Regions from separate parts of the Achromobacter sp. SX5 genome, predicted to be linked through region 1. Evidence: predicted binding sites of a transcription regulator. Region 1 holds the regulator's gene; the other holds the start of a gene.

The links. Region 1 encodes LexA, which represses DNA repair genes until DNA is damaged. Its sites were predicted from a motif close to ACTGTATNNNNATACAGT; they were not measured.
Region 2: a site for LexA is predicted at 3,127-3,144, ahead of recA (recombinase RecA). Genes of this name have one in related genera too.

The regions. Positions count from the first base shown of each region.
Region 1 covers NZ_CM160041.1:2,255,966-2,266,932, reverse strand. Annotated here, with positions in the region: gene uvrB (excinuclease ABC subunit UvrB) at 1-1,648, opposite strand, end outside; gene AC1M14_RS10765 (amino acid aminotransferase) at 1,724-2,923, shown strand; gene lexA (transcriptional repressor LexA) at 3,063-3,713, shown strand; gene lon (endopeptidase La) at 3,775-6,222, opposite strand; gene clpX (ATP-dependent Clp protease ATP-binding subunit ClpX) at 6,478-7,776, opposite strand; gene clpP (ATP-dependent Clp endopeptidase proteolytic subunit ClpP) at 7,879-8,532, opposite strand; gene tig (trigger factor) at 8,537-9,847, opposite strand; gene loiP (metalloprotease LoiP) at 10,015-10,770, opposite strand.
Region 2 covers NZ_CM160041.1:4,016,374-4,027,340, forward strand. Annotated here, with positions in the region: gene metE (5-methyltetrahydropteroyltriglutamate--homocysteine S-methyltransferase) at 1-178, opposite strand, end outside; gene AC1M14_RS18830 (LysR family transcriptional regulator) at 319-1,236, shown strand; gene recX (recombination regulator RecX) at 1,246-1,845, opposite strand; gene recA (recombinase RecA) at 1,945-3,006, opposite strand; gene AC1M14_RS18845 (response regulator transcription factor) at 3,263-3,952, shown strand; gene AC1M14_RS18850 (sensor histidine kinase) at 4,068-5,444, shown strand; gene AC1M14_RS18855 (MFS transporter) at 5,642-7,303, shown strand; gene AC1M14_RS18860 (hypothetical protein) at 7,685-7,894, opposite strand; gene AC1M14_RS18865 (recombination-associated protein RdgC) at 8,045-8,944, shown strand; gene AC1M14_RS18870 (diguanylate cyclase) at 8,975-10,399, opposite strand; gene AC1M14_RS18875 (aspartate carbamoyltransferase) at 10,544-10,967, opposite strand, start outside.

The sequences.
Region 1 (10,967 bases):
TGGCGACCAGCGACACTTCGGGAATGTCCAGGCCTTCGCGCAGCAGGTTGATCCCCACCAGCACGTCGAAGGTGCCCAGGCGCAGGTCGCGGATGATCTCCACCCGCTCGACCGTGTCGATGTCGGAGTGCAGGTAGCGCACCCGCACGCCGTGCTCGCTCAGGAAGTCCGTCAGGTCCTCGGCCATGCGCTTGGTCAGGGTGGTGACCAGCACCCGTTCGCTGCGCGCCACGCGTTCCTTGATCCGGCCCAGCAGGTCGTCGACCTGGGTGCGCGCCGGCAGCACCTCGACCAGCGGATCGACCAGGCCGGTGGGACGCACCACCTGCTCGACGACGTTGTCGGCGTGCTCTTTCTCGTAGGCGGCCGGCGTGGCCGAGACGAATACGCACTGGCGCATGCGGGCCTCGAACTCCTCCAGCCGCAGCGGCCGGTTGTCCAGCGCCGAGGGCAGCCGGAACCCGTACTGCACCAGCGTCTCCTTGCGCGAGCGGTCGCCGCGGTACATGCCGCCCAGCTGGCCGATGGTGACGTGGCTTTCGTCGATGAACATGAGCGCGTCGGCCGGCAGGTAGTCGATCAGGGTGGGCGGCGGCTCGCCCGGGGCGGCGCCCGACAGGTGGCGCGAGTAGTTCTCGATGCCCTTGCAGAAGCCCAGCTCCTGCAGCATCTCCAGGTCGAAGCGGGTGCGCTGCTCCAGGCGCTGGGCCTCGACCAGGTGGCCGTCGTCGGTGAAGCGCCTGACGCGTTCGCGCAGCTCTTCCTTGATGGTCTCGATGGCGCGCAGCACGGTGTCGCGCGGCGTTACGTAGTGCGAGCCGGGATAGACGGTGAAGCGCGGCAGCTTCTGGCGGATGCGGCCGGTCAGGGGGTCGAAGAGCTCCAGGCTTTCGACCTCGTCGTCGAACAGCGTCAGGCGCAGCGCCAGCTCGGGGCTTTCGGCCGGAAAGATGTCGATGGTCTCGCCGCGCACGCGGAAGGTGCCGCGCGTGAAATCGGCGTCGTTGCGGGTGTACTGCATGGCGACCAGGCGCGCCAGGATCTCGCGCCGCGAGATCTGGTCGCCGGCGCGCAGGATCAGCACCATCGCGTGGTAGTCGCCAGGATTGCCGATACCGTAGATACACGACACCGTGCCCACGATGATGGTGTCGCGGCGCTCCAGCAGGCTCTTGGTGGCCGACAGCCGCATCTGCTCGATGTGCTCGTTGATGGAGGAGTCTTTCTCGATGAACAGGTCGCGCGTCGGCACGTAGGCCTCGGGCTGGTAGTAGTCGTAGTACGAGACGAAGTACTCGACCGCGTTCTTCGGGAAGAACTCGCGCATCTCGGCGTAGAGCTGCGCGGCCAGCGTCTTGTTGGGGGCCAGCACCAGCGCGGGCCGGCCCAGGCGCGCGATGACGTTGGCCATGGTGTAGGTCTTGCCCGAACCGGTCACGCCCAGGAGCGTCTGGAACATCAGGCCGTCTTCGACGCCCTGGACCAGGCCGTCGATGGCGGCGGGCTGGTCGCCGGCCGGCGGATATGGCTGGTACAGGTGAAACGGGCTGCCCGGAAAGTCGATGAAGCCGCCGCCGGCAACGGCTGGCACGCCATCGTCCCCGGCGACGACGGCTTCCACGCTCGGGTCTATTGTGGGCTTAGGCATGCTAGACTCTTCCAGGGTAAACCCCCCATTATCCACAGCACCCCGGACTGCGTCCACCCACCTCATCAGACTCCCATGAGCACCCTTTTCGATTCCGTCGAACTCGCGCCGCGCGACCCCATTCTTGGCCTGAACGAACAATACAACGCCGACACGCGTCCCGGTAAAGTCAATCTGGGCGTGGGCGTGTACTACGACGACGAGGGCCGCATCCCCCTGCTGGGCGCGGTGCGCAAGGCTGAAACCGCCCGCATCGAGGCCGCCGCGGCCCGCGGCTACCTGCCGATCGAAGGTATCGCCGGGTACAACGCCGGCGCGCAGGCCCTGCTGCTGGGCAAGGATTCCGCGCTGGCCGCCGCCGGCCGCGTGCTGACCACCCAGGCCCTGGGCGGCACGGGCGCGCTGAAGATCGGCGCCGACTTCCTGCGCCAGCTGCTGCCCTCTTCCAAGGTCCTGATCAGCAACCCGAGCTGGGAAAACCACCGCGCGCTGTTCGAGCGCGCCGGTTTCGAAGTCGGCACCTACGCCTACTACGACGCCGCCACCCGCGGCCTGGACTTCGACGCCATGCTGGCCGACCTGAAGGCCGCTCCGGCCAAGACCGTGGTCGTGCTGCACGCCTGCTGCCACAACCCCACCGGCGTGGACCCCACCATGGACCAGTGGAAGCAGATCGCCGCCGTGGTCAAGGAAAACAATCTGGTGCCGTTCCTGGACATCGCCTACCAGGGCTTCGGCGACGGCCTGACGGAAGACGCCGCGGTCGTGCGCATGTTCGCCGACCTGGACCTGACCATGTTCATCAGCTCCTCGTTCTCGAAGTCGTTCTCGCTGTACGGCGAGCGCGTCGGCGCGCTGACGGTCGTGGCCGGCAGCAAGGACGAAGCCGCCCGCGTGCTGAGCCAGCTCAAGCGCGTGATCCGCACCAACTACTCCAACCCGCCCACCCACGGCGGCACGGTGGTGTCCACGGTGCTGAACACGCCCGAACTGTTCGCCATGTGGGAACAGGAACTGGCCGGCATGCGCGACCGCATCCGCCTGATGCGCAAGCAGCTGGTCGAGAAGATCCAGGAACACGGCGGCAAGCAGGACTTCAGCTTCGTGCTGCGCCAGCGCGGCATGTTCTCGTACTCGGGCCTGACCGCCGCCCAGGTGGACCGCCTGCGCGAAGAGCATGGCGTCTACGCCGTGTCCAGCGGCCGCATCTGCGTGGCCGCGCTCAACAGCGGCAACATCGACAAGGTCGCCAAGAGCATCGCCGCGGTGCTGTAAACGGCCCGCCATCCGGCCTCAAACGGGACCCGCGGGTCCCGTTTTTTATGGACGCCCGCCCACGGCTTGCTTTTTTGCGCTGCGTCCCCCAGAATGGCCGCTGTATATATGTACAGTCCGCCAGCAACGGATCATCGCCATGGCCAGCAAACTCACCGATCGCCAACAGCAAATCCTGGATCTCATCAGGCAAACCGTCGCGCGCACGGGTTTTCCGCCCACACGCGCCGAGATCGCGCAGGCCCTGGGTTTCCGCTCGCCCAACGCAGCCGAAGACCACCTCAAGGCGCTGGCGCGCAAGGGGGCCATCGAGCTCACCGCGGGCGCCTCGCGCGGCATCCGCCTGAAGGACGCCGCCGGCGCGCCCGCGCAGGCATCCCTGCCCATGCCCGCCCTGGCGCAGCTCTTGCTGCCGCTGGTGGGCCGCGTGGCCGCCGGCAGCCCCATCCTGGCGGCCGAACACGTCGAACGCGAGGTCGGCGTGGACCCCAACCTGTTCGCCCAGGCGCCCGACTACCTGCTGAAGGTGCGCGGCATGAGCATGCGCGACGCCGGCATCCTCGAAGGCGACCTGCTCGCCGTCAAAAAAGCGTCCGAGGCCCGCAACGGCCAGATCGTGGTGGCCCGCCTCGGCGACGACGTCACGGTCAAGCGCCTGCAGCGCCAGAACGGCCATATCGAGCTCCTGCCCGAAAATCCGGACTTCCAGACCATCGTGGTCGGGGCCGACCAGGATTTCGCGCTGGAAGGCATCGCGGTGGGGCTGATTCGTACGCACGCGCTGCATTGAGCCTGCGCGCAGGCATAAAGAAACCCGCCTAGGCGGGTTTCTGTTTGGGCGGCCGAACCGGTCAGTGCTTGAGCACCGGATCGGTCGAGCCTTCGGCGGGCTTGGCCACCAGGGGCTCCTTGACCGCTTCTTCCTCGGCCAGGGGCTCGGGCAGGCGTTCCAGCGCCAGCTCCAGCACCTTGTCGATCCAGCGCACCGGCACGATCTCGAGGTGGTTCTTGACGTTGTCCGGAATCTCCGCCAGGTCCTTGACGTTTTCTTCCGGGATCAGAACCATCTTGATCCCGCCGCGGTGGGCGGCCAGCAGCTTTTCCTTCAGGCCGCCGATGGGCAGCACTTCGCCGCGCAGCGTGATCTCGCCGGTCATGGCGACGTCGGCGCGCACCGGGATGCGCGACAGGGCCGACACCATGGCCGTGGTGATCGCGATACCGGCGGACGGGCCGTCCTTGGGCGTCGCGCCTTCCGGCACGTGCACGTGCATATCGTGCTTCTCGAACACGCTGTCGGCAAAGCCCAGGCGGCGGGCGCGCGAGCGCACCACCGTGCGGGCCGCCTCGACCGATTCCTTCATCACGTCGCCCAGCGAACCGGTGCGTTGGATGACGCCCTTGCCGGGCATGTCGGCGACTTCGATCGTCAGCAGGTCGCCGCCGACTTCGGTCCACGCCAGGCCGGTGACCTGGCCGATTTGGTTTTCCTTCTCGGCCATGCCGAAGGCGTAGCGGCGCACGCCCAGGTATTCGTTCAGGTTCTCACCCGTCACGTTGACCGGCTTGACCTCGGGCGTCTTGCCCTCGGCCTTGGCGCGGTCGGCCTGGGTCAGCAGCTGCTTGATGACCTTGCGGCAGATCTTGCCCACTTCGCGTTCGAGCGCACGCACGCCGGCTTCGCGGGTGTAGTAGCGCACGATGTCGCGCAGCGCGCTGTCGTCGACGGTCAGCTCGCTATCCTTGACGCCGTTGTTCTTCATCAGCTTGGGCAGCAGATGGTCGCGGGCGATGTGGATCTTTTCTTCCTCGGTGTAGCCCGACAGGCGGATCACTTCCATCCGGTCCAGCAGGGCCGGCGGAATGTTCAGCGTGTTGCTGGTGGCCACGAACATGACGTCGGACAGGTCGAAGTCGACTTCGATGTAGTGGTCCTGGAATGTGTGGTTCTGTTCCGGGTCCAGCACTTCGAGCAGGGCCGACGAGGGGTCGCCGCGGAAATCCATGCCCAGCTTGTCGATTTCATCGAGCAGGAACAGCGGATTGCGCACGCCCACCTTGGACATGTTCTGGACGATCTTGCCCGGCATGGAGCCGATGTACGTGCGGCGGTGGCCGCGGATCTCGGCTTCGTCGCGCACGCCGCCCAGCGCCATGCGCACGAACTTGCGGTTCGTGGCCTTGGCGATGGACTGCCCCAGCGAGGTCTTGCCCACGCCCGGAGGGCCGACCAGACACAGGATCGGCGCCTTCACCTTGTCCACGCGCTGCTGCACGGCAAGGTATTCCAGGATGCGTTCCTTGACCTTCTCCAGGCCATAGTGGTCGTTGTCCAGCACCGCCTCGGCGTTGCTGATGGAATTGTTGATCTTGCTCTTTTTCTTCCAGGGAAGATTGATGAGCGTATCGATGTAGTTGCGCACCACGGTGGCTTCGGCCGACATGGGCGACATGAGCTTGAGCTTCTTGAGCTCGGCATCGGCCTTCTTGCGCGCCTCTTTGGGCATGTGCGCGGCGATGATCTTCTTTTCGAGCTCTTCGATGTCCGCGCCCTCTTCGCCCTCGCCCAACTCCTTCTGAATGGCCTTGACCTGCTCATTCAGGTAGTAGTCGCGCTGGCTCTTTTCCATCTGCTTCTTCACGCGGCCGCGAATCCGCTTCTCGACCTGGAGGATGTCGATTTCGGTTTCGAGCTGCGTGAGCAGGCCTTCGAGGCGCTCGGAGGTGCCGACGATCTCGAGCATTTTCTGCTTCTGCTCGAGTTTCAGCGGAAGATGCGCGGCGATCGTGTCGGCCAGGCGCCCGGCATCGTCGATGCCGGCCAGCGAGGTCAGGATCTCCGGGGGGATCTTCTTGTTCAGTTTTACGTACTGCTCGAACTGGGCGACGATCGCGCGGCGCAGGGCCTCGGTTTCGGAGCCCTGCATGGCGTCGGGTTCGATCGGCGACACCTGGCAGGTGAAGTGCGAATCGGCGTCTTCGATGCTGTTGATGCGGGCGCGCTGGGTGCCCTCGACCAGCACCTTGACGGTGCCGTCGGGCAGCTTGAGCATTTGCAGGATGCCGGCGACGCAGCCGATCTCGTAGACGTCTTCGGGCGTGGGATCATCCTTGCCGGCGGATTTCTGGGCCACCAGCATGATGCTTTTGCCCGCTTCCATCGCAACCTCGAGCGCGCGGATCGAGCGCGGACGGCCGACGAACAGCGGGATGACCATGTGCGGGAACACCACCACGTCGCGCAGTGGGAGCAGGGGCAGGTCGATCGGGTCGGAAGGCAGGGTCTGGCTGGCAGACATAGGAGGTTCCTCGGTATGACTCGGCGTATCGGGGACGGTTGGCCCGATTTTCGGACCAAGCACGTCAGTTACGTCTGTTATGGGAACAATAGCCGAAAATTCAAGATCTCGGCGCCTCGATAGCCCAAAGGTTAAAAAAACCCCGCGGGGGCACCTTCAGTATGCAGGGGACAGGGCCGGGAGAAAAGCGGATTTCCCCCGACGGTACGCCTGGAGACAAAAAAACCCGTTACGAGAACGGGCTTTTTTGAAATATCAGGCCGCGGCGTCCCTGACTTCTCCCCGCTCCGGCTTGTCCGTCGCGGCGGCTTCGTCGGCGTAGATCAGCAAGGGCTTGCCGTCTCCGTCGATGGCGCCTTCGTCCAGCACCACGCGCTTGACGTTGCCCTGGGAAGGCAGGTCGTACATGGTGTCGAGCAGGGCCTGCTCGATGATGGAGCGCAGGCCGCGGGCGCCGGTCTTGCGGCGCAGCGCCTTGCGGGCGATCGCCTTGAGGGCGGCGGGCCGCACGTCGAGCTCGGCGCCTTCCATGGCGAACAGCTTCTGGAACTGCTTGAGCAGGGCGTTCTTGGGCTCGGTGAGGATCTGCACCAGCGCGGCCTCGTCCAGCTCGTCCAGCGTGGCGACCACCGGCAGGCGGCCGACCAGCTCGGGGATGAGGCCGAACTTGATCAGGTCTTCCGGCTCGACTTCGGAGAACAGCTCGCCCACGCCGCGTTCGGACTTGGCGCGCACCGAGGCCGAGAAGCCGATGCCCGATTTCTCGGTACGGTCGCGGATGACCTTTTCCAGCCCGTCGAAGGCGCCGCCGACGATGAACAGGATGTTGGTCGTGTCGACCTGGACGAAGTCCTGGTTGGGGTGCTTGCGCCCGCCCTGCGGCGGCACCGAGGCGACCGTGCCTTCGATCAGCTTGAGCAGGGCCTGCTGCACGCCCTCGCCCGACACGTCGCGGGTGATGGACGGGTTGTCCGACTTGCGCGAGATCTTGTCGATTTCATCGATGTAGATGATGGCGCGCTGCGCCTTTTCCACTTCGTAGTTGCAGTTCTGCAGCAACTTCTGAATGATGTTCTCGACGTCTTCGCCCACGTAACCGGCTTCGGTCAGCGTGGTGGCGTCGGCCATGACGAAGGGCACGTTCAGCATGCGCGCCAGCGTCTGGGCCAGCAGCGTCTTGCCCGACCCGGTGGGGCCGATCAGCATGATGTTGCTCTTGGAGAGCTCGACCTCGTCGCCCTTGATCTCGCCGTGGCGGATGCGCTTGTAGTGGTTGTAGACCGCCACCGCCAGCATGCGCTTGGGCGAATTCTGCCCGATCACGTACTGGTCGAGGAAGGTCTTGATTTCAGCCGGAGTGGGCAGCTCGGAACGAATCGCCGCGCGCGCGGTGGCCTGCGCCTCTTCGCGGATGATGTCGTTGCACAGATCTATGCATTCATCGCAGATGAATACCGACGGACCCGCGATCAGCTTGCGGACTTCATGCTGGCTTTTATTGCAAAACGAGCAATGCAGCACTTTTGCGTCTGCCGATCCCTTTTTTTCAGGCATATTTCTTTCGTATCTCAGGTAAAGATGCGCCAGCCCAGCGAAGGTCTGGCGCATGCGCTTACTCAAATATGGTGGCAGCGGGTTCGAATATCAACCGGGAAGTCAGCCTTCCGTGCGGGAGCTCATTACCTTGTCCACCAGTCCATACGATACCGCATCTTCGGCCGACATGAAGTTGTCACGCTCCGTGTCTATGCCGATGCGCTCCATCGTCTGGCCGGTATTGTCGGCCAGGATGCGGTTCAGGCGCTCGCGCAGGTCCAGGATTTCGCGGGCCTGGATCTGGATGTCCGAGGCCTGCCCCTGGGCGCCGCCCGAGGGCTGGTGGATCATGATGCGGGAGTTGGGCAGCGTGAAACGCTTGCCCTTCTTGCCCGCCGCCAGCAGGAACGCGCCCATGCTGGCCGCCAGACCGGTGCACAGCGTGGACACGTCCGGCTTGACGAACTGCATCGTGTCGTAGATGGCCATGCCCGCGTACACCGACCCGCCGGGCGAGTTGATGTACAGGGAAATGTCCTTGTCAGGATTCTCCGATTCCAGGAACAGCAACTGCGCGACGACCAGGTTAGCCGTCGCGTCGTTGACCGGTCCCACCAGGAAAATGAGCCGCTCGCGGAGCAGACGCGAATAGATGTCGTAGGCGCGCTCGCCGCGCCCCGACTGCTCGATCACCATGGGAATGTAGCCCAGGCCGGTAGGGGTCACCGACGACCCGCCGTTCATTGCCGCATAGAAATCGGTGAATCTCTGCATAGTGTTACGCCATCCCCATCAACTGATCGAAAGGCACCTTCTCTTCGGTGACCTTGGCCTTTTCCAGCACGTGCGCGACGACATTGTCTTCCAGCACGATCGCCTCGATTTCAGCACGACGCTGGCGGTCGGCCAGGTAATAGCTGACAACCTGGGCGGGTTGTTCGTAGTTCTGGGCGAACTCTTCGATGCGCGCGCGCACCTGCTCGGGCTTGGCCTGCAGCTGGGCTTGCTTGACCAGTTCCGAGACCAGCAGGCCCAGGCGGACGCGGCGCTCGGATTCGGTCGTGAAGGCTTCGGCCGGGATCGGCACGGACTCGGCGTTGGGGATGCCGCGCTGCTTCAGTTCTTCGCGGGCGGCGGCCACGCGGCCTTGCACGTCGTTGTCGACCAGGGCCTTCGGCACGTCGAACTTGCCGGCTTCGACCAGGGCGTCCATCACGCTGGACTTGGTGCGGCCTTGCGAGCGCACCTTGACTTCGCGTTCGATGTTGCTGCGGATGTCGGCCTTGAGCTTTTCCAGGTCGCCTTCGGGCTGGCCGAGGGACTTGGCGAATTCGCCGTTGAGTTCGGGCAGCACGCCTTCGGCCACTTCCTTCACGGTGATCGTGAATTCGGCGGTCTTGCCGGCGACTTCCTTGCCCTGGTAGTCATCGGGGAACTTGAGCGGGAAGACCTTGGTGTCGCCGGCCTTCAGGCCGCGCGCGGCTTCTTCGAACTCGGGCAGCATGCGGCCCTGGCCCAGCACGAAGGGGAAGTCTTCGGCCTTGCCGCCTTCGAACGGCACGCCGTCGATGGTGCCGGCGAAGTCCAGCGTGATGCGGTCGCCGTCGGCGGCGGCACGGCCTTCGCGGGCTTCGAACGTGGCGCGCTGCTTGCGCAGGACGTCCAGGGTCTTTTCGACTTCGGCGTCGGTGACGGCGGTTTCGTAACGGGTGACGGCCAGCGCCGACAGGTCGGGCACGGCGACTTCGGGGTAGACCTCGAACGTGGCGGTGAACGCCAGCGTGTCGTCGGCGACGCCTTCGGTCTTGGGTTCGAGGTTCGGGGCGCCGGCGACGCGCAGTTTGGCGCCGTCCACGGCCTGCTCGAAGGCACGGCCGACTTGGCTATTGATCACGTCGTAGCGGATGCCGGGGCCATGGCTGCGCTCGAGCATGGCGAGCGGGGCCTTGCCCGGACGGAAGCCGGGGACCTTGGCGGTCCGGGCCACGCGCTTCAATTGCGCCTGGACTTCCTTTTCGACGTCGGCCACCGAGACGGCCAGATCAACACGGCGCTCCAGGCCGGAGAGGGTTTCAACCACAGGCTGCATTAAAAGACCTATATTCCGAGAGATAAGAGATAACGGGCGGATAAACACGCCATTTTACCGGAAAGTTCCGGACCGCTGACGCAAAGAGGCGCGAGCACCCGGATAAGTCCGGATACTCGCGCCCCGTTTTCCACTCCGCATGGGGCGGAAAAACGCCTGCCGGCGCCTTACTTGGCCTTGGCGATGCGCTCTTCGATGTGCTGCGCGCGCTTGGCCGAGGACGGATGCGAGCTCATCATATCGCTCTTGCCGCCGTCCAGTTCGGCCAGCTTCTGGAACGCGGTCACCAGGCCGCGGGTGTTCTGCTTCTTGGACTGCAGCAGGTCGAACGAGTAGTCGTCGGCGGCGCTTTCCTGCGATTGCGAGAACTGCGCGTTGATGAACTTCTCGGTCAGGTCGCCCAGCTGCGACGAGCTGAGGGCGGCGACCGTCGCGCCGCCCGCCGCGCCGGCGGCGTCGCGCGCGGCCGAAACCGTGTAGGCGGTCTGCATGGCCTTCTTGCTGTGGCCCAGCGCCACGTGGCCGATTTCGTGGCCGACCACGCCCATTACTTCGTCGTCGGTCATCATGTCCATCAGGCCGCTGTAGACGCGGATGCAGCCGTTGGCCATGGCCCAGGCGTTCACGTCCTTGGTGATGTAGACCTTGTAGCTGGCCTTCTGGCCGTTGACCGTGCCGCCCAGCGCCTTGGCGATCTTCTGCAGGCGGGCGTCGTACTTGCTGCCGGGCGCGGCGATCTTCTCCTGCGAATCGCTCTGGGCGCACGACTTGTCCGAAAGCGTCTTGATTTCGGCGTCGCTCAACGTGGCGGCCTGCACGACCTTGCTGCCGGCGCCGACCAGTCCGCCGATGTCCAGCGCATGCGAGACGGAATAAGGGGCAAGCGCGACGGCCAACGCGGCCACGGTGTAGCGGATCTTCATGGGAACAAACTCCTCTTGAGTGGCTCTATGCCAACGAGGCGGCAATTCTATATATGGCCAATGTGCTCCGAACGTTTCGGCACACAGTTTCGCAAATGCCAGTTTTTCTTACATAAAACCCCGGCAGACGGCGGGCAATCGTGCTATCGGCCATGGCCCGCCGTCATGAAAACGGATGCACGCCGCCACATGCCGTT
Region 2 (10,967 bases), 1.8 Mb from region 1:
CGGGCAGGAAGGCCAGGCCGCTGTCGGCCTGCAGCTGCCAGTGTCGGGCGCGCAGCTCGCGGCCGGTCTGTTCGAGTTCGGCGGCGCTTTGCTTGCCCGCCCAATAGGTCTCGACGGCGCGTTTGAGTTCGCGCTGGGCGCCGATGCGGGGGAACCCCAAATTATGAATGATAGTCATGGCAATACCGTCGGATAACAAATTTTGTTCAAGTGACGGTTATTCTGAGGCCAAACCAATATGAGTCAAAATCAATCTCTACATTCATAACATGAGGAAATCTCATAAAATATGCGCTTATTCCATTTGCCTGTATTCCCATGCTCGAAATCCGCCACCTGGAAACGCTGACGGCCATCCGCGAAGGCGGCAGCCTGCAAGAGGCCGCCGAACGCCTGCACCTGACCCAATCGGCCCTGTCGCACCAGTTGCGCGACCTCGAAACCCGACTGGGCACGCCGCTGTTGAACCGCCGCACCCGGCCGGCCCGGCTGACCACGGCCGGGCTGCGGGTGCTGGCGCTGGCCGACGAGGTGCTGCCCCGCATCCGCGCCACCGAGCGCGAGCTGCAGCGGCTGGCGGCCGGCCGCAGTGGGCGGCTGCACCTGGCCATCGACTGCCATTCCTGCTTTCAGTGGCTGATGCCGGCGCTGGACGCGTTCCGCGTGCAGTGGCCGGACGTGGCGCTGGACCTGTCGGCCGCGTTTTCGTTCGCGCCGCTGCCCGCGCTGGTGCGCGGCGACCTCGACCTGGTCATCACCTCGGACCCGCAGCCGCTGGAAGCCGTGCAATACCTGCCGCTGTTCAAGTACGAGCTGGTGCTGGCGGTCTCGGACTCCAATCCGTTGTCGGGCAGCAAGTTCGTGCTGCCCGAGCAGCTGGCCGACCAGACCCTCATCACCTATCCGGTGGACCGGCAACGCCTGGACGTCTTCACGGCCTTTCTCGACCCGGCCGACGTGGAGCCCGCGGCCGTGCGCAAGGCGGAGCTGACGCCCATTATCGCGCAGTTGGTGGCCAGCAACCGCGGCGTGGCCGCCCTGCCCAACTGGGCGCTGACCGAATACATGAACCAGGGGTGGCTGCGCCTGTGCCGGCTGGGGCCGCAAGGCGTATGGCGCACGCTCTACGCCACGGTGCGCAGCGAGGACACGGACGCGTCGTACATCGATGAATTCCTGACCATCACGCGCGACGTGTGCTTCAGGACGCTGTCCGGGATCAAGTCGGCGAAATAGCCGGCCGGCTCAGTCCTCGTCGCCTTCGCCGAGGATGCGGCGGATCACGTCGTGCGCGAAGCCGCGGCTGGCCAGAAAACGCGCCTGCTTGGCGTAGGCCGCGCGGTCTTGCGGCCGGGCCTGGAAACGCTTTTTCCAGACTTCCAGGGCGCGCTCGTATTCGGTGGCGCGCAGCTGGTCGCGCAGTTCGGCGACCTGGTTGTCGTCCACCCCATGCTGGCGCAGTTCCTGGACGATGCGCGCCGTGCCCTGGCGCGCCGCGCGCCGGTGGACCAGGCCCTGCGCAAAGCGTTCGTTGGACAGCCAGCCTTCTTTTTCGAGGGAATCGAGCACGGCCTCGACCTCGGCCGGGTCCTCGGCATGGGCGGCCAGCTTGCGGGCCAGTTCGCCGCGCGCGTGCTCGCGCCGCGACAGATAGCCCACGGCGCGCATCTTCAGCGACGGCCCCTTGCGGGCGGCCGGCTTGGCGTCGTCTTCGGCATCCTGCGCCTGCTCCCGCCGGGCGTCCGAAGTCCGGCGCAGGCCCTCGGGCCTGGCGACGGTTTCGAATTCGTCATCGAGCCTGGCGCGTAGGCGGTCGGCTGAGGTGGGCGGCGGTTTCCAGCTCATGCGTTTCCTGCTTGCCATGAATGACGGCAGGCCCGTGCTGGCGCCTGCCGCGAGTCTGTGGGCCGGATCGGCGGCGGGCAGGACCCGCCGGCCGACGGCTTACTCGGCCGTGTCTTCGGCCGTGGGCACGAATTCGGCCGCGCGGCTCACGATGCCCTGGTTCTCGCGCACGCGGTTCTCGATCTCGATGGCCAGTTCCTTGTGCTCTTTCAGGTATTCGCGGACGTTGTCCTTGCCCTGGCCGATGCGGTTGCCGTTGTAGCTGTACCAGGCGCCGGACTTGTCCACCACGTTGGCGGCCACGCCCAGGTCGATGATTTCGCCCTCGCGCGAGATGCCCGCGCCGTACATGATGTCGAACTCGGCCTGCTTGAACGGCGGCGCGACCTTGTTCTTGACGACCTTGACGCGGGTTTCGTTGCCGACGACTTCGTCGCCCTTCTTGATCGAGCCGATGCGGCGGATGTCCAGGCGCACCGAGGAGTAGAACTTGAGCGCGTTGCCGCCGGTGGTGGTTTCGGGGTTGCCGAACATCACGCCGATCTTCATGCGGATCTGGTTGATGAAGATGACCATGCAGTTGGTCTTCTTGATGGTGGCGGTCAGCTTGCGCAGCGCCTGGCTCATCAGGCGCGCCTGCAGGCCGGGCAGCGAATCGCCCATTTCGCCTTCGATTTCGGCCTTGGGCACCAGGGCCGCCACCGAGTCGACGACGATGAGGTCGACCGAACCCGAGCGCACCAGCGCGTCGGTGATTTCCAGCGCCTGTTCGCCGGTGTCCGGCTGCGAGATCAGCAGGTCGGACAGGTTCACGCCCAGCTTGGCGGCGTACTGCACGTCGAGCGCGTGTTCGGCGTCGACGAAGGCGCAGGTGCCGCCGAGCTTCTGCATTTCAGCCACGACCTGCAGCGTCAGCGTGGTCTTGCCGGAGGATTCCGGACCGTAGATCTCGACCACGCGCCCGCGCGGCAGGCCGCCGACGCCCAGCGCGATGTCCAGCCCGAGCGAGCCCGTGGAAACCACCTGGATGTCGTGCGATACCTCGTTGTCGCCGTAGCGCATGATCGAGCCCTTGCCGAACTGCTTTTCGATCTGCGAAAGCGCGGCGGCAAGCGCCTTGGCCTTTTCCGAAGCGGCGGCCTTGGTGGTTTTGTCGTCCATGTAAAGTCCTGTCTGTAGTCCCGTCTGTGACGTGGTCTGTAACGTATGTTGTAGCGGGGTGATGCTGGTTCGGCGGGATTGCGGGTTTTGCCGCGGAGCTAGATTATGGCATCGGATTGTACTGTACAAAAAAACAGTGTGCCACTGTTTTGCACGTATACCCTGAGTGGCAAGCCGCAAGCCATATGCCAGAATCCCAGGCGAGCCCGGCGTTTCGTCCCCGCAGCGCCGGACCGTGTTTCTTCTACTGTAGCCCATGCGTATCCTGATCGCCGAAGACGACAGCATCCTGGCCGACGGCCTGTCCCGCTCGCTGCGCCACAACGGCTACGCCGTGGATGCCGTGCGCGACGGGCTGGCGGCCGACTCGGCGCTGGCGGCCCAGGCTTTCGACCTGCTCATCCTGGATCTCGGCCTGCCGCAGCTGGCCGGGCTGGAAGTGCTGCGCCGGCTGCGCGCCCGCAACTCCGCCCTGCCCGTGCTCATCCTGACCGCCGCCGACAGCATCGAGCAGCGCGTCAAGGGCCTGGACCTGGGCGCCGACGACTACATGGCCAAGCCCTTCGCGCTGTCCGAGCTCGAGGCCCGCGTGCGCGCGCTGACCCGCCGCGGCGCCGGCGGCGGCGCGACGCTGCTCAAGCACGGCCGGCTGTTGTTCGACCAGACCGGCCGCGTGGCCATGGTGGACGACCAGACGCTGGACCTGTCGGCGCGCGAAGTCAGCCTGCTCGAAATCCTGCTGACCCGCAGCGGCCGCATGGTCAGCAAGACCCAGCTCGTCGACCATCTCTGCGAATGGGGCGAAGAAGTCAGCACCAACGCCATCGAGGTCTATGTGCACCGCCTGCGCAAGAAGCTCGAGCCCAGCGGCGTGAAGATCGTGACCGTGCGCGGGCTGGGCTATTGTCTTGAGCGGGACCAGGGTGCGGCCTACCTCGCCAGCTGATCCCGCGCATCCGGAAGCGCTCAATCAGGAAGCACTGGATGTCATGCAGGCCGGGTCCAAGGGCCCGAGCTTCGCGCCGCCCCAGCGCTCGCTGCTGGGCGAGATCCTGGACTGGATGCTGGCGCCGCTCTTCCTGCTGTGGCCGATGAGCGTGGCGATCACCTACGTGGTGGCGCAGAACATCGCCAACGTGCCCTACGACCGCGCGCTGGCCAACAATCTCTACGTGCTGACCCGGCAGGTCCATGCGCAGGACGGGCGCGCCGTGCTGCGCATGTCGGACGCCGCGCGCGAAGTGCTGCACGCCGACGAGACCGAAAGCGTGTTCTGGCTGGCCCTGGGCAGCCGCGGCGAATACCTGGGCGGCGACCGCGCCCTGCCCCTGCCGTCCAGCGTGGGCCAGCCCCAGCCCGGCCAGGTGCAATACGAGGACGCCACCCTGCGCGGCTTCGGCATCCGGCTGGCGTTCACCTGGGTGGACCTGCATCTGCCGAATACGCAGCCGGCGCTGCTGATCGCCGCCGAGACCGTCGAAAAGCGCACCCAGCTGGCCAACGACATCATCAAGGGCGTGATCATTCCGCAGTTCGTGGTGCTGCCGGTGGCGGTGCTGCTGGTGTGGTTCGGGCTGTCGCGCGGCGTGGCCCCGCTGAACGCGCTGCAGCAGCGGCTGCGCGCGCGCCGGCCGGACGATCTTTCCCCCATCGACGAGCGTGCCGCGCCGTCCGAGATCGCGCCCCTGGTGGCGGCCATGAACGACCTGCTGGACCGGCTCTCGTCCAACGTGCAGGCGCAGCGCCGCTTCGTCGCCGACGCCGCGCACCAGTTGAAGACGCCGCTGGCCGGCCTGCGCACGCAGGCGGAACTGGCCCTGCGCGACGCCAGCCCGGAAGAAATGCAGTCTAGCCTGCGCCAGCTGGTGACCGGTTCGGAACGCGCCACCCGCCTGGTGAACCAGTTGCTGCTGCTGGCCCGCGCCGAGAATCCCAGCGCCATCGGCATGGCGCGCACCGACCTCAACGCCATCGCCTACGAGCAGGCCATGCACTGGGTGCCGCAGGCGCTGTCGCTCAGCACCGACCTGGGTTTCGAAGGCGCCGACGCGCCGGTCGAAATCAACGGCAATCCCCTGCTGCTGGCCGAGCTGCTCAACAACCTGGTGGACAACGCGCTGCGCTACACGCCTCGTGGCGGCCACATCACGGTGCGGGTGCAGTCGCTGCGCGGCCATGCCGTACTGGAGGTGGAGGACTCCGGCCCGGGCATCCCGCCCGAGGAACGCGAGCGCGTGTTCGACCGCTTCTACCGCGTGCTGGGCACCCTGTCCGACGGCAGCGGCCTGGGCCTGGCCATCGTGCGCGAGATCGCGCAGAAGCACCAGGCCAGCGTCGAGATCCATGACCATCCGACGGCGCATTCCTCCCTGCCCGGCATGCGCGTGCGCGTGATTTTCCCGTCCTATGACGACTCGCCGGAGCCGCTGGACAGCTAGGAATATCCCTAGCGCCCCCCGCGGCAGAATCATTTTGTTTCAATTTTAAGATCCAAGTAAGGGTTCCGTCAGAACCCCGTCAGCCTCGCCCCCCAATGTTGCACATAGCTCTCGATGTCGGTGCCGCCGGCGGAGGGCAATGCACGGCGGACCACCGCCGGCAACAAAAACGAGGAGACATCATGAGCACAACAACCATGGCAGGCCGCGGCCCTTCCGCGGGTCCGCGCCCAATGACCAAGGATGAGCGCCGCGTCATCTTTGCGTCGTCGCTGGGCACGGTTTTCGAGTGGTACGACTTCTACCTGTACGGCTCGCTGGCGGCCATCATCGCGCAGCACTTCTTCTCCGGCGTGAACCCCACCGCGGGCTTCATCTTCGCGCTGCTGGCCTTCGCGGCGGGTTTCGCCGTGCGGCCTTTCGGCGCGCTGGTGTTCGGCCGCCTGGGCGACCTAGTCGGACGTAAATACACCTTCCTGGTCACCATCGTGATCATGGGCCTGTCGACCTTCCTGGTCGGCGTGCTGCCCAGCTACGCCAGCATCGGCATCGCCGCCCCGGCCATCCTGATCGGCCTGCGCCTGCTGCAGGGCCTGGCGCTGGGCGGCGAGTACGGCGGCGCGGCGACCTATGTCGCCGAACACGCGCCGCACGGCCGCCGCGGTTTCTACACCTCGTGGATCCAGACCACCGCGACGCTGGGCCTGTTCCTGTCGCTGCTGGTCATCCTGGGCATCCGCACGTTCATGGGCGAAGACGATTTCAAGGCCTGGGGCTGGCGCATTCCGTTCCTGATCTCGGTGATCCTGCTGGGCATCTCGGTGTGGATCCGCCTGCAGCTCAACGAATCGCCGACCTTCAAGCGCATGAAGGAAGAAGGCAAGGGCTCCAAGGCGCCGATCGCCGAATCGTTCGGCCAATGGAAGAACCTGAAGGTCGTGATCCTGGCGCTGCTGGGCCTGACCGCCGGCCAGGCCGTGGTCTGGTACACCGGCCAGTTCTACGCCCTGTTCTTCCTGACGCAGACCCTGAAGATCGACGCCAACACGGCCAACATCATGATCGCGATCGCGCTGCTGATCGCCACGCCGTTCTTCGTGATCTTCGGCGCGCTGTCGGACAGGATCGGCCGCAAGCCCATCATCATGGCCGGCTGCCTGATCGCCGCCGTCACCTACTTCCCGATCTTCCAGGGCCTGACCCACTTCGCCAACCCCGCGCTGGAAAAGGCCCAGGCCTCGGCCCCGGTCACCGTGATCGCCGATCCGGCCACGTGCTCGTTCCAGTTCAACCCGGTGGGCACTTCGTCCTTCACCAGCTCGTGCGACGTGGTCAAGTCGTTCATGGCCCGGAACTCCGTGAACTACGAGAACCAGTCCGCGCCGGCCGGCTCGGTCGCCAAGGTCAAGATCGGCAATGACGAGTTCACCTCGTTCGACGGCAAGGCCCTGCCGCCGGCCGAATTCAAGGCCAAGGCCGCCGAACTCGACAAGGCGCTGACCACCGCGATCCGCGACCACGGCTATCCGGCCAAGGCCGATCCGGCCCAGACCAACAAGGTCATGGTGGTGGTGCTGCTGACCATCCTGGTGATCTACGTGACCATGGTGTACGGCCCGATCGCCGCGATGCTGGTGGAGATGTTCCCGACCCGCATCCGCTACACCTCGATGAGCCTGCCCTACCATATCGGCAACGGCTGGTTCGGCGGCTTCCTGCCCCCGGTGGCCTTCGCGGTGGTCGCGGCGACCGGCAACATCTATGACGGCCTGTGGTACCCGATCATCATCGCCGTCATGACGCTGGTCATCGGCACCCTGTTCATCCGCGAAACCAAGGATAACGACATCAACGCCTGAACCTTCCATCCCCCGCCGGACGGGACTGCTGCGCCCGCCCGGCCTTTAGAAGCTCCTCCTTAACAGGGAGCTTTTTTTTTGGCCGCAGATTCAGGACCATGTCAGACCGGCGCCATTAGACTGGGCGCTCAGATTACGGTCTTGCGCAAGATCGACCGACGATTGATCCCCCTGTCGGGCGATTGCAGGGCCAGTGTTCTGACACCGATGCCGCGTTCCCCGCGAGCCTTTTATGACGCGGCATCGTGTGCTCCCGTACCGGCCCGGCCTTTATTGAGCCGGGCCGCTTTTTTTTGTTCCGGGCGTACGCAAGCGACAATGGCGGCCCGCAAGGGGCCGCCATTTCAAGGCCGGCATGCCGGCCGCCCGCGCCTGCCGGAATCAGCGGCGCATGCCCACGCCGAGCGCCACCACGCCCGCCACGATGGCGGCGATGCCGGCCCAGGCGGGAATCGGCACCGACTTCTCGGTCTCGGCCGTGGCCTTGACCGATCCGATCTGCAGCACGGTCTCTTCGGATTTGTAATTGAAGCCCTTGTAAGCCAGGGCGGCGATGCCCAGGGCGATCAGGATGACGCCAACGATCTTCATTTGTTATCTCCAGTGCGACGTTGCTGCCGCGGACATTAGCGCATAGCCCGGCGGCTGTCAGTGACAGAAGGTGTCGCATCGCGCTTCCGTATTGCAGCGCTTCGGCAAAGCCTGCGCGTCGTATAGAATCACCCCTTTTGGCCGACGCTCATGTGGTTCAAGAATCTCAAGATTTATCGCCTCTCCTCGCCGTGGACGCTGATCGGCGAGCCGCTTGAAGAAACGCTGGCGCGGCACGCCTACCAGAGCGGCAACAACCTGGAAATGCAAAGCCTGGGCTGGGTGCCTCCGCGTGAAAACGGCGGCCTGGCCCACGTGGTCAACGGCCAGATCCTGCTCAGCCTGCGCGCCGAAAAGAAGCTGCTGCCCGGCACCGTGGTCAACCAGGTCGCCAAGGCCCGCGCCCAGGAAATCGAAGAGCAGCAAGGCTACAAGCCGGGCCGCAAGCAGATGAAGGAAATCAAGGAGCGCGTCACCGACGAGCTTCTGCCGCGCGCCTTCAGCGTGTACCGCGACACCCGCGTGTGGATCGACACGCAGAACCATTGGCTGGTGATCGACGCCGCGGCCTCGGCCAAGGCCGACGAAGTCATCGGCCTGCTCGCCAAGACCGTCGATCCGTTCCCGCTGGAGAACCTGTACGTGGCCCAGTCGCCCGCCTCGGCCATGACCGGCTGGCTGGCCGAAGACGAAGCCCCCGTCAATTTCTCCATCGACCAGGACACCGAGCTGCGCTCCTCGGGCGAAAGCGGCGCGGCCATCCGCTACGTCAAGCACTCCATCGACGCCGACGACGTGCGCCGCCACATCCAGTCCGGCAAGCAGTGCACCCGTCTAGCCATGACCTGGGCCGACCGCATCTCCTTCGTGCTGACCGAAGGCCTGGACATCAAGCGCGTCGCGCCGCTGGACGTGCTGAAGGAAGGCAACGAAGGCATGGCCGCCAACGACGACGAGAAGTTCGATTCCGACATGATGCTGATGACGGGCGAACTGGCCAAGATGATGGCCGAGCTGGTCGACGCGCTGGGCGGCGAAAAGAAGGTCTGAAACGCGCGCCGGCCCGGGCCGGCGCCCATCCTACGCAGCCTCGCTGCGGTCCCGCCCGGCCTGCTTGGCCCGGTACAGCGCCTTGTCGGCGCGATCGATCAGATACGCGTAATCGGGGTGGCCATCGAACGTGGCCACGCCGATGCTGGCCGTGATCCGCAGCGGGCCGGCCTCGGCCACGCTGAATTCCTGGCGGCGGACCTCCGCGCCCAGTTTCTGCGCCGTGGCCAGGGCGGCTTCGCGTCCCGCGTCCACCAGCACGATGAGGAATTCCTCGCCGCCATAGCGGAACACGAAGTCGCTGGAGCGGCACGACTGATGCAGCACCTGGGCGAACTGGCGCAGCACCTGGTCGCCCCCGGCGTGGCCGTGCTGGTCGTTGATGGCCTTGAAATGGTCGATGTCCAAAAGCAGCACCGAGAACTCGGTGCGCTGGCGCTGCGCGATCGAGATTTCGCGGCTGACCACCGAAGGCAGGAAACGCCGGTTCAGCACGTTGGTCAGCGGGTCGCTGCCGCTCTCGATCTCGGCCACCATGTCGAACAGGCCGTTGAGCAGGTGCTTGATGCGCGCCACCAGCTCCTGCAGTTCACGCACGTGGTCCGTCATCGACGCGGCCGCGCCGTCCATCAGCCGCGGCAGCACGTCGCGATCCAGTTGCGCGACGGCCTCGGTGATCTGCTGCAGGGCCGGCGCGCTTTCGAACATCGCCGCCCCCTTGTGCTGCAGCCACAGCCCGAATTCGGAGGCGGCCAGGCGCGGCAGCGCCTGGCCCGGCGCGCGATAGTGCAGGCCGATCAGCACGGCCTGGCTCCATTCCAGCAGCGCGGCGCGCTGGCGTTCGCGTTCGGTGGAAATGTTCTGCCCCAGCGCGAACAGCCGGTAGGCTTCGTCGTTGCGCGCGCCGCGGCTGACGTCGCGCATGAACGCGCGGCTCATCTGCTCGACCGCCAGGTCGAACAGATTGCATACGTATTGCGTGGCCACGGAGGCCGCCAGGCCGTCCAGGTCACTGGCGCGCAGGCGCTGCGCGATCTCGTTCTTGAGGATGCGCGCGCCCACCATCACCAGGTGCATGGGAATGTGGACGCGGGCGTGCACCTCGCCCACCTTCTTCTGGGTGGCCATCAGGGCGCCGATGTCGCCCTGCCCGCGCACGCACAGCAGGCCCTTGAGCCAGTGCGTCATGCCGCTGTGCAGGCGCGTGGCCACGATGTCGTGGGACAGGCGCGGGCCGGCTTCGTTGTCGGCCAGCAGCACGGAATAGAAGGTATCGACCAGTTGCGGCAGGCTGTCGCCCACCACCGCGGCGACCTGGCCACGGGTATAGGCGTCGACCGACTGGTAGACCGCCACCCAGGCCGCTTCGTGCGACGCGCTGAGGTAGCAAGCCTGGGCAGGCATGGCCTCGGATCGATCCGGAGAAGACGGAATGCCGAAGCTGCTGATAGACATGAATAATCCCCCCGAGGGCTAAGGCGTGCCCCGGGAGCAGAATGCGACACGCGGCAGACAAAAACCAGCGCGGATTATGCTTCAAATCGCGGCGGCCCGGCCGACTGCCCGACCGTGCCGCAGGACTATTTCACCGGTCGGGGATCAATCCAGGCCGTGGAAAGTCGAATCGTCCGGCCCGACATGCGAGGGATGGCGCCACGTCACGTCGCGCATCGAGTGCTGCACCAGGCCTTCCACGCCCAGCAGCACCGCGAAGATCGCCATGCGGATGGGAATGCCGTTGTCGGTCTGGCGGAAGATCGCCAGGCGCGGATCGTGGTTGAGGTCCACGCTCAGGTCGTTGGCGCCCGGGCGGCTGTCGCGCGGCAGCGGGTGCATGACGATGGTCTCGGGGCTGCAATAGGCGTCGATGATGGCGCGGTTGATCTGGAAGTCGGGCGTGTAGCCTTCGTTCTCTTCGTTGGCGAAGCGCTCTTTCTGCACGCGCGTCGCGTAGATCACGTCGGCGCCGGCCAGGCCTTCGGCCAGCGAGCTCTTCTGCTCGATCATGTTGCCGTTGCGGCTG